One region of the Fusibacter sp. JL298sf-3 genome, then DNA from elsewhere that is predicted to be linked to it. Evidence: riboswitches for the same ligand, from Rfam matches in the RefSeq annotation. Region 1 holds a riboswitch; the other holds the start of a gene.

What was found. Region 1 has a riboswitch for cyclic di-GMP ahead of ACR6HW_RS15165 (hypothetical protein). Riboswitches for the same ligand answer to the same signal wherever they lie in the genome.
Region 2: another riboswitch for cyclic di-GMP. It lies ahead of ACR6HW_RS11115 (InlB B-repeat-containing protein); the one in region 1 lies ahead of ACR6HW_RS15165 (hypothetical protein).

Annotation. Positions count from the first base shown of each region.
Region 1 covers NZ_CM132608.1:3,172,799-3,177,011, forward strand. Annotated here, with positions in the region: gene ACR6HW_RS15150 (response regulator transcription factor) at 1-448, opposite strand, end outside; gene ACR6HW_RS15155 (DUF4342 domain-containing protein) at 585-1,079, opposite strand; gene ACR6HW_RS15160 (UBA domain-containing protein) at 1,102-1,554, opposite strand; gene ACR6HW_RS15165 (hypothetical protein) at 1,775-2,008, opposite strand; cyclic di-GMP riboswitch class I at 2,033-2,118, opposite strand; gene acpS (holo-ACP synthase) at 2,379-2,750, shown strand; gene alr (alanine racemase) at 2,774-3,958, shown strand; gene ACR6HW_RS15180 (hypothetical protein) at 4,055-4,213, shown strand, end outside.
Region 2 covers NZ_CM132608.1:2,335,163-2,339,375, forward strand. Annotated here, with positions in the region: gene ACR6HW_RS11105 (AfsR/SARP family transcriptional regulator) at 1-1,006, shown strand, start outside; gene ACR6HW_RS11110 (hypothetical protein) at 1,264-1,482, shown strand; cyclic di-GMP riboswitch class I at 1,510-1,598, shown strand; gene ACR6HW_RS11115 (InlB B-repeat-containing protein) at 1,627-4,213, shown strand, end outside.

The DNA of each region.
Region 1 (4,213 bases):
GCGTTTCGCCGTAAGCGACGGTGTACTGGTTGTAGTCGACGACGAGATTGCCGGAGACGAAGACGTTGGCGTTTGAAATCGGCGTTTGGCGCACAGTGCGGAAAATGCGGCGGATGCGCGCCAGAAGCTCTTCGATGGCAAAGGGCTTGGTCATGTAATCGTCTGCGCCGAAGTCCAGCCCCATGACTTTATCCATGGTGTCGTCTTTTGCCGTGAGCATAATAATCGGAATCTGTGAGTTGAGACGAATGCGCCTACAGACCTCCATGCCGTTGAGTCCCGGGAGCATAATGTCCAGAACGATGAGATCAAACGGCTCGGCAAGTGCGCGCTCGAGCCCCTCGCGACCGTTGTGTTCTGCTGCCACCTCAAACCCTTCGTGTTTGAGTTCCAGCTCTATAAAACGAGCGATTTTGACATCGTCTTCAATCACTAATATCTTGTGCATATTGCCTCCTAAAGCGTGGATTTAACAGTGGTAAACTGTTTGTATAATGTTATTATACCACGAGAAAGGCGCGGAAAAAGAAAAAAAGCAAGGCGGGCACCTTGCTTCATTTCATTGGGAGGACAAGGCCATGGGATTACGCTCTGCGATCCACTTCTTCTTGTTCCACTTTAACTTCTTCTTCTTGTGGTGCGCCTTTGCTTTCTGAAAACGTCTCGCCGAAGTTTACTTTTTTGCCTTTTTCATCGATGAGGATAAACTTGTAACCGAGTAGGAGCGGAATCAACAAGATGATAAGCGATACCGGGAGTGTGAACAGAATGATGAGGGACGCAATGGTCAAAGGCAAGTCGAGGACTTTGTGTCCCTTTTTACCGATGGTGAACGACGTCTTGTGCATCTTTTTAATAAAGGCGCTGACGTCGTCGAAGAAATCTCTTCTAGGCGCTTGCTTGCGACGCTCACCCTGTGCTTTTTTCTGTTTGTTGTAATTTGTTTTTTGGGAAGACTCGAGTTCGATTAAAGCTTCCACCATGTCCCCGTTGTGTCTTTCCAGGGCGTCTTTTGCTTCTTTGTAGGAAATGTTGGCTCTTTCCATGAGCATATCAATTTTTTCTAAACTTACTGACATAATAACCTCCTTATAAACGTGTTTACGATTTTGTACGTTGTCTCAGCCATTCAGAGACTTCGTTGGTCTTGCCGAACGCGCTCTTTATATACAGCTTAATACCGAAGAAAAACGGCAATGCGATGACGATTAATGAGAACGGCATCAGCCATAAGACGAAGAGCGCTACGAGTAAGAGCGGCACTTCGAAAAGCTGTACGTCATTTTTCTTCCAGATGACTTTGATGTTGAGTGAGAACTCGATGGCTTTGCAGGCTTTCTTCAAGGCCCATTTGGCTTTTTCCTGCCATTCGGGTTCCGGCTTTTCACCTTGAAAAGCGTCGTCAGTTGTGCCGGTGTCGGTTGTGTCGCCTTCGATTTGGATAATGGCTTCGATGACATCGCCGTTCGATGCCTCCAGCGCTGCTTTCGCCGTCGCATAATCGGCTCCGGTTCGTTCAATAACGCGATCGATTTGTTCAAGTGTTATCGACATGTTAACCTCCTTTTTGAGCAGTGTACCGAACTCTTGAACTCATTATAGGCGTTCATGATTAATATGACACTTACAAAAGGTTAAAAAACAGCTAGAATTTATCCAGGGGGCTGATTGACGCCAAAGCACATATTTGGTACGATGTATCTTATTCCTTGGAAAAGCGCGTAAAAAAGCCCCTTGCCACCGGCTAAAGTCCGGCGACTAGAGGCTGATTATGTTAATGTCCCATAAAGAAGAGTTTGAGTTTTTTTAAGGTATCTGAGCGATACTCCTGTCGGTGTACGAGATCGTGGTACCATTCCGCTAAGAAGATGGTCGCCATTTCGTTGCCGTGTTCGGCTTTGGCGATAAAATCACTGAGTACCGTCTCTTTAGGTGGCGCACTGTGGGATTGATACACGTATTCTTCACTGACAAACTGAAAAATCGCTTGTTTGAATTCTGTTGTCATTTTAATGCCTCCATCGTCTTTTGCTTTGGGAGTCTGGCAATCGTAGAGGAAACCTCCTTAGACCCATGACTTTGCGTCATCACCTTTCGGTAATTTTGCCTTTATCTGCTAGGGCAATTTAGCCTTTATCATTATATAATGAACAGTGTATAAACTTCAAGGTTTATCCTTAAAATAAGTCAGAAGTCACAAAGAACCTCTGAAGGTCTTTTGGTGCAATATACCCAAATGATTTCAAACAACACAAAATATTTGGAATTCAAGGTGTATTGAGAGTTCTTTGAATAGAAAGAACACGGCGTAGATTATTAAAAATTTAACACAAAACTATGAAAAATGTGTATAATGTATCTTGTGGAAGGAGTCTGCTATGAAGATAAAAAATGGGGTCGATCTCGTTGAAATCAAGCGAATTGAGGCCTTAATAACGCGTAAGGAACATTTTGTCAGACGCTTTTTTACAGAAAAAGAATGCGCGCTGTTTGAAGAAAAGAACGGGCGCGCAGAGACAATTGCGGCAAATTTTGCGGGAAAGGAAGCCATTGCCAAGGCCTTTGGAACCGGGGTGAGAGGCTTTGATTTAAACGAACTTGAAATCTTACGTGATTCCCTAGGGAAGCCATATGTCACCTTGTATGGCAGGGCTCGGGAGCGCGCAGAAGAAGACGGTTTAAAAGCCATTGAAATTTCACTTTCGCATACTGCAGAACACGCCATTGCATTTGTTATAGCAATATACTAAAATAGGGAGTGAAGAGGTTATATATGGAAGCCAGTGGATTGTTGCGCCCCGTGTGGGCAGAAATAGATTTGGATTGTGTGGCACACAATATGCGCGAGGTGAAACGCGTCGTCGAAGATGGCGTCGCGGTAATGGCGGTGATTAAAGCCGACGGTTACGGTCACGGTGCCGTACACATCGGACAAACGCTGTTGGATAACGGCGCCGACCAATTTGCGGTGGCGACGCTGTCTGAAGCCTTAGCACTTCGCCACGTCTATCGAGACGTTCCGATACTCGTTTTGGGGTACACCCCGGAGGCGTATCTGGAGCAAGCACTCGCTTGCGACATTATGGTGACGCTCTTCACCGAAACTCAAGCGGTCTTTCTGTCTGCACTTGCCGGTAGACTGGGAAAGACGGCACAGGTGCATCTAAAGGTAGATACCGGGATGCGCCGTCTGGGATTTCCCGCAACCGCTGAGACAGTAGAGATTATTTCAAACATAAGTGCATTGCCCTCTATAAAGATAGAAGGGGTATTTACGCACTTTGCCAAAGCTGATGAGGCGGACAAGTCATTTGCCCACGAGCAAGTGAGGCGCTTTTGTTCGGTGACGGATGCTTTAAAGGCACGCGGTATTGATTATGGACGGCTACACGTGTCGAACAGTGCTGGGATTATCGATTTACCCGAGTATCAGTTCGATATGGTGCGCGCCGGCATCATGCTTTACGGTCTATACCCTTCAAAAGCAGTGCGGCGTTCCACAGTCCGACTAAAAGAAGCCATGTCGCTTAAAGCGCGCATCGCTCAAGTCAGGACGATTGAACGCGGCGACGGCGTCAGTTACGGTCATCGCTTTGTCGCCGACAGCACCCGTAAAATAGCCACATTGCCCATTGGGTATGCAGACGGCTTTTCCAGATTGCTGGCAGGGCGCGTACAGGTGTCTGTAGACGGTGTAAAACGCCCGATAGTCGGCACCATCTGCATGGATCAGTGCATGGTGGATGTGACGGATCTCGAAGTGAAGCGAGACGACGAGGTGGTCTTATTCGGTATAACTGAAGGTAACGATATAAGTATTGATGTGTATGCATCGTATTTGGGTACGATTAACTATGAAGTTGTTTGTATGGTTGGAAAACGCGTACCGAGAGTATATTTTCAAAATGCAAGTATTCTACATGTCGAAGATTTTAATTTGATGCATGATTTTTTTTAAAAAATGTGGTATGATAATCTACAAGGCAAGTTAGAACTTGTACACGGAGAAGATAGCGCGGTATGGACATTTAAATGTTTTACTGGGGGTATTTTTATGAAAACACATACGCGCGGTTTACTACAAGAAGAACTGGCTAAAAAGTTCAGTGTCGATATTTCACGTAAGCATCTCATAGCGATAGAGAAAATGAAAAAAGGCTATGAGAGCATGGCACAAATCAATTTAGATATGTGTGAAATGGGGGCTTGTGAT
Region 2 (4,213 bases), 840 kb from region 1:
TATCGACCAGCTTTGGGTGGCGGAAGACTACCAAGACCCGCGTGCGACGCTGAGACGTCAAATGCACCGACTCAGAAAAATACTTGAAGAATCCGCAGAACAGGACAAAACAGGCGAGACGCTGACCTTTGAAGGCGGGTACTACCGGTGGAACACAAACGTTCCGATGGAAATTGATGCCGAGGTCTTTGAGGCCCTCGTGCACCAAGCGGAAAACACAGCGGATGCCGATGCGGCGCTGAGCTACTATCTCGAAGCCCTCCAACTCTACAAAGGGGACTACCTGCCCGATTGCGTCGAACAGCATTGGGTATTTTCCGTGCGCTACCACTACCGGCGCATTTACCTCAGAGCGGTTACCGGCGCCATTGAGTTGCTCAAATGCGGCGCAAAACACGACGTCGTCATCGACATTTGCCAAAAGGCCATGAAAGTCGACGTCTACGAAGAACCGTTCCACATCTACTACATGGAAGCCCTCGCAGCGCGCGGGGCCCACAAACAGGCACTTGAACACTACGAACACATCACGGGTTTCTTCTATAGAGAGATGGGCATCAAGCCCTCGGAAGAAATGAAAGCCGCCTACAAGACATTGCTCAAAACCAACAAAGGCGAAAACGTATTCGAAGCCCTCGACCAGAGTGCCCCCATTGACAACGCCTTTTACTGTGACAAAGAAGTCTTCAAGTCCATCTTTGAGCTGGAACGGCGCAGGAGCGAGCGGTCGGGCATCGACTTCAGCATCGCCGTCATCGAACTCAAGCCCATGCGCACCCAAAGCCTCGCACAGGGCGAACTGCGCTTCAAACTGTTAAAAGACCACCTCATGACCCACCTGCGCAAAGGCGACAGCTTCACCCAATGGGACGACAGACAACTGGCGCTCCTATTGCCCGGCGTGGACAGCCCCTTGATGCAAAAAGTATTGACCCGCGTCCTCAGCACCTTTAAGGGCAACGAAGACGTTAAAATTTCTAAAATAGAACACTTGGCGGCCAAATAACACGCGTTATCGCTTCCACATTAAAAAACCGCAACCGAAACCGACGAGGATGACAAGGGCAAACACAGCCCTTGTTTTTTTACGCCCTAAAATGCCCTAAAACGTCCTAAAGGCTTCTGATGTACCCCGAAATTTCTTCAAAACAAGCCGTGTCACGCAGATGTCACACAGGTGTACGGCACATGTCACAGCGGACTGGTATACTGGCTACAGTAGAACGAGAAATGTTCGCTTAGAGCTAAGGAGGCGATGAACACATGAAAGGTCACACAAATTTTTTAATATCCGTTCAGCGACAGGAAAATCACAGCTGGCAAGGTACCATTCAGTGGCTCGATTCCGGCAAGACCGTTCACTTTCGAAGTGAACTGGAAATGCTGGCGCTTATGGACGAAGCCGTCAAACAATCCGGTGAGGCAGAGGAAAAACGCTCATGGGATGAAGCGAACACCATTCAAGTTGTAAAAGGTCTGTAACCGCAGCTCGAACGCGGTAACATAGAGAAACCTTATGGGCAAACCCAGTGAAAGCTGGGGACGCAAAGTCAGGAGTCTAAGGTGGCCGAGGCCATGATGACCGTCCGACTGCCAAAAAATATAAATTTGGCGAAGGAGATAACTATGAAAAAGAAAGGTTTATCTGTTGTATTGTCGGTGTTTTTAATACTGACATCGTTTATGCCACTAACTTTTGCGGTGGAAGCGCAAAGTCCCGAGGCATTTGGCAACCTCGACATCGTCGAAACGACCAACAGCCCAAGCGCAACAGTCGCCGCATTGAGCGACGGCCAAATCTGGGCGGGCAAAGAAGTCACCTATAAAGGCGACGGCACCTTTGACATCACATTGAAAGCTGCCGGTCAAAACTACGCCGTAGAAACCGTATTGCCACAAGAGCAGTACGACGTCGTCCTCGTTTTAGACCGTTCCAGCTCCATGAGAGGCGGCGGTCTCACCAGTGCACAGACAGCTGCACGGAGCGCCGTTGAACAGCTCTTAACCGTAGAAGGCAACCGCGTCGCCATCGTATCGTACGCAGGTGGTGTACAGCGAAACAGCGGTTTAACAAGCAGTCGTCGACAACTCGATAGTGCCATCAACAGCCTGAGAGCTGACGGCGGTACCAATATCCAAGCGGCTTTTGTAGAAGCGCAAAGTATTTTGGGCAACAGAAGCGGGAGCGATGCCGAGCGCAAGTCCCTTGTCGTCCTTATGAGCGACGGCGAGCCGACGTACTACATCGACGCCTCAGGTGTTCGAAGAGGCGACGGTACACTTCAAGGTGAAGTGTTTTCGCGAACAGCGGCATGGCACACCATTGAACAGGCCAATGTACTGAAAAACAGCATTTCAGGTCTCCAAATCTTTACCATCGGCTTTGGCGTGGACAGCGCTTCCGGCAAAGCGACATTGATGCCGACGGCGGCCAATACCGCAGAAATGCGCGTAGAAAGCGTTGTACAGAAGCAAACGTATACCGAAAAGGGCGCGTTTCAAGTCCGTCGTTACAAAGAGTGGGAGTTGTTTGGGGGATGGTCTGATTGGTCAGAGTGGGCACCTACAGGCGCCGCTCGAAACACCGTCGCATCAGACCACTCGAACTGGTCGGATGCCGATCGCTACCCAAGCGACCTCAGAACAGAATACACGGCGCCACTTTTGAAGGGTTCTATTGTAGACATCGATAAATACTCTGGATGGGGTGTAAAATACGAAACGGGTTACCAATCGGGCGAAAGACAAGCGACAGCTTACAAAGTCGTCGACAGGGAAATCCCTTTTGCACACCAATACTGGTCTGAAGGCAGTTCTTTGACATCGGGCAACACCGATGCGTTAATCAAAGCGTTTACAGACATCGTTAAGAAAGCCACTGATGCAAAACCGAACAAAATCGACGAAGTGGACAGCTATTCAGACGTCGTCGTTACCGATGTACTCGGTACGGGCTTTGAATTGGTTGATGCCCCACAAGGCGTCACTTACGATGCCACCACCGGCACGGTAAAGTGGACCATTGAAGGGGAAGCTTTTGAATCACACGCGTCGGGCACAGCAGCCGTAGATGCGGCACTTGTCCAAAGCGTCACTTTCGGTGTAAAACTTAAAGCCGATGTGACAGCGGGCACTTACAACACCAACCAATCGGCCTCTGTCGCCTTTGAAGTGGCGAAAGACAACCCGACTTACACGACGACGCCAGTAACCGTTCCGGTTAGCGGCAACGGTACAATTGTCCTCAATGCGGCACAGGGAACTATCGTCGAAAAACACGTTTTCACAGACGACAGTCAAACCGTTGCACCGCAAACGCATACGGGCAATGTCGGCGAGAGCCGTACCTTTGAACCGATGGACGTTGCACACTACACGTACACCGTTTCACAACCGGAAACAAACGGCACCAGCGCGTTAACGTATACAAGAGCACCACAGACCATCGTCTACACTTACGCACCGATGACACACACGTTGACCACTGCTGTGGAAGGTGAAGGCAGCGTCACAGGTGCAGGCACCTATGCAGAAGGCACAGAAGCCACAGTCACAGCAACACCTGCAGAGGGCTGGACATTCGTCGGCTGGGAAGGTGCTGTAAGCGGCACTGAAACAAGTGCAACCGTGACAATGGACGCAGACAAAGCGGTAACGGCTGTGTTTGAAGAAAAAGCCGTACAATACACCTTGACCACCGGCACAACGGGTGAAGGGTCCGTAACAGAAGGCGGCACTTACGAAGCGGGCACAGAAGTTACAGTTACTGCAACACCTGCAGAAGGCTGGACATTTGTCGGCTGGGAAGGTGCTGTAAGCGGCACTGAAACAAGTGCAACCGTGACAATGGATGCAGACAAATCGGTAACGGCAATCTTTGAAGAAATCGTCGTCGAACCGACAGAATACACTTTGACCACCGGCACCAAAGGTCAAGGCTCAGTATCAGGTGGCGGCACCTATACAGAAGGTACAGAAGTCACTGTAACAGCAACACCTGCAGAGGGCTGGACATTCGTCGGCTGGGAAGGTGCTGTAAGCGGCACTGAAACAAGTGCAACCGTGACAATGAATGCAAACAAATCGGTAACGGCTGTCTTTGAAGAAACGCAAACGACACCAGATCCCGATCCGGTAACAGAATACACACTTTCTACTGGCGTAACCGGCCAAGGCTCCGTATCAGGCGGTGGCACGTATACAGAAGGTACAG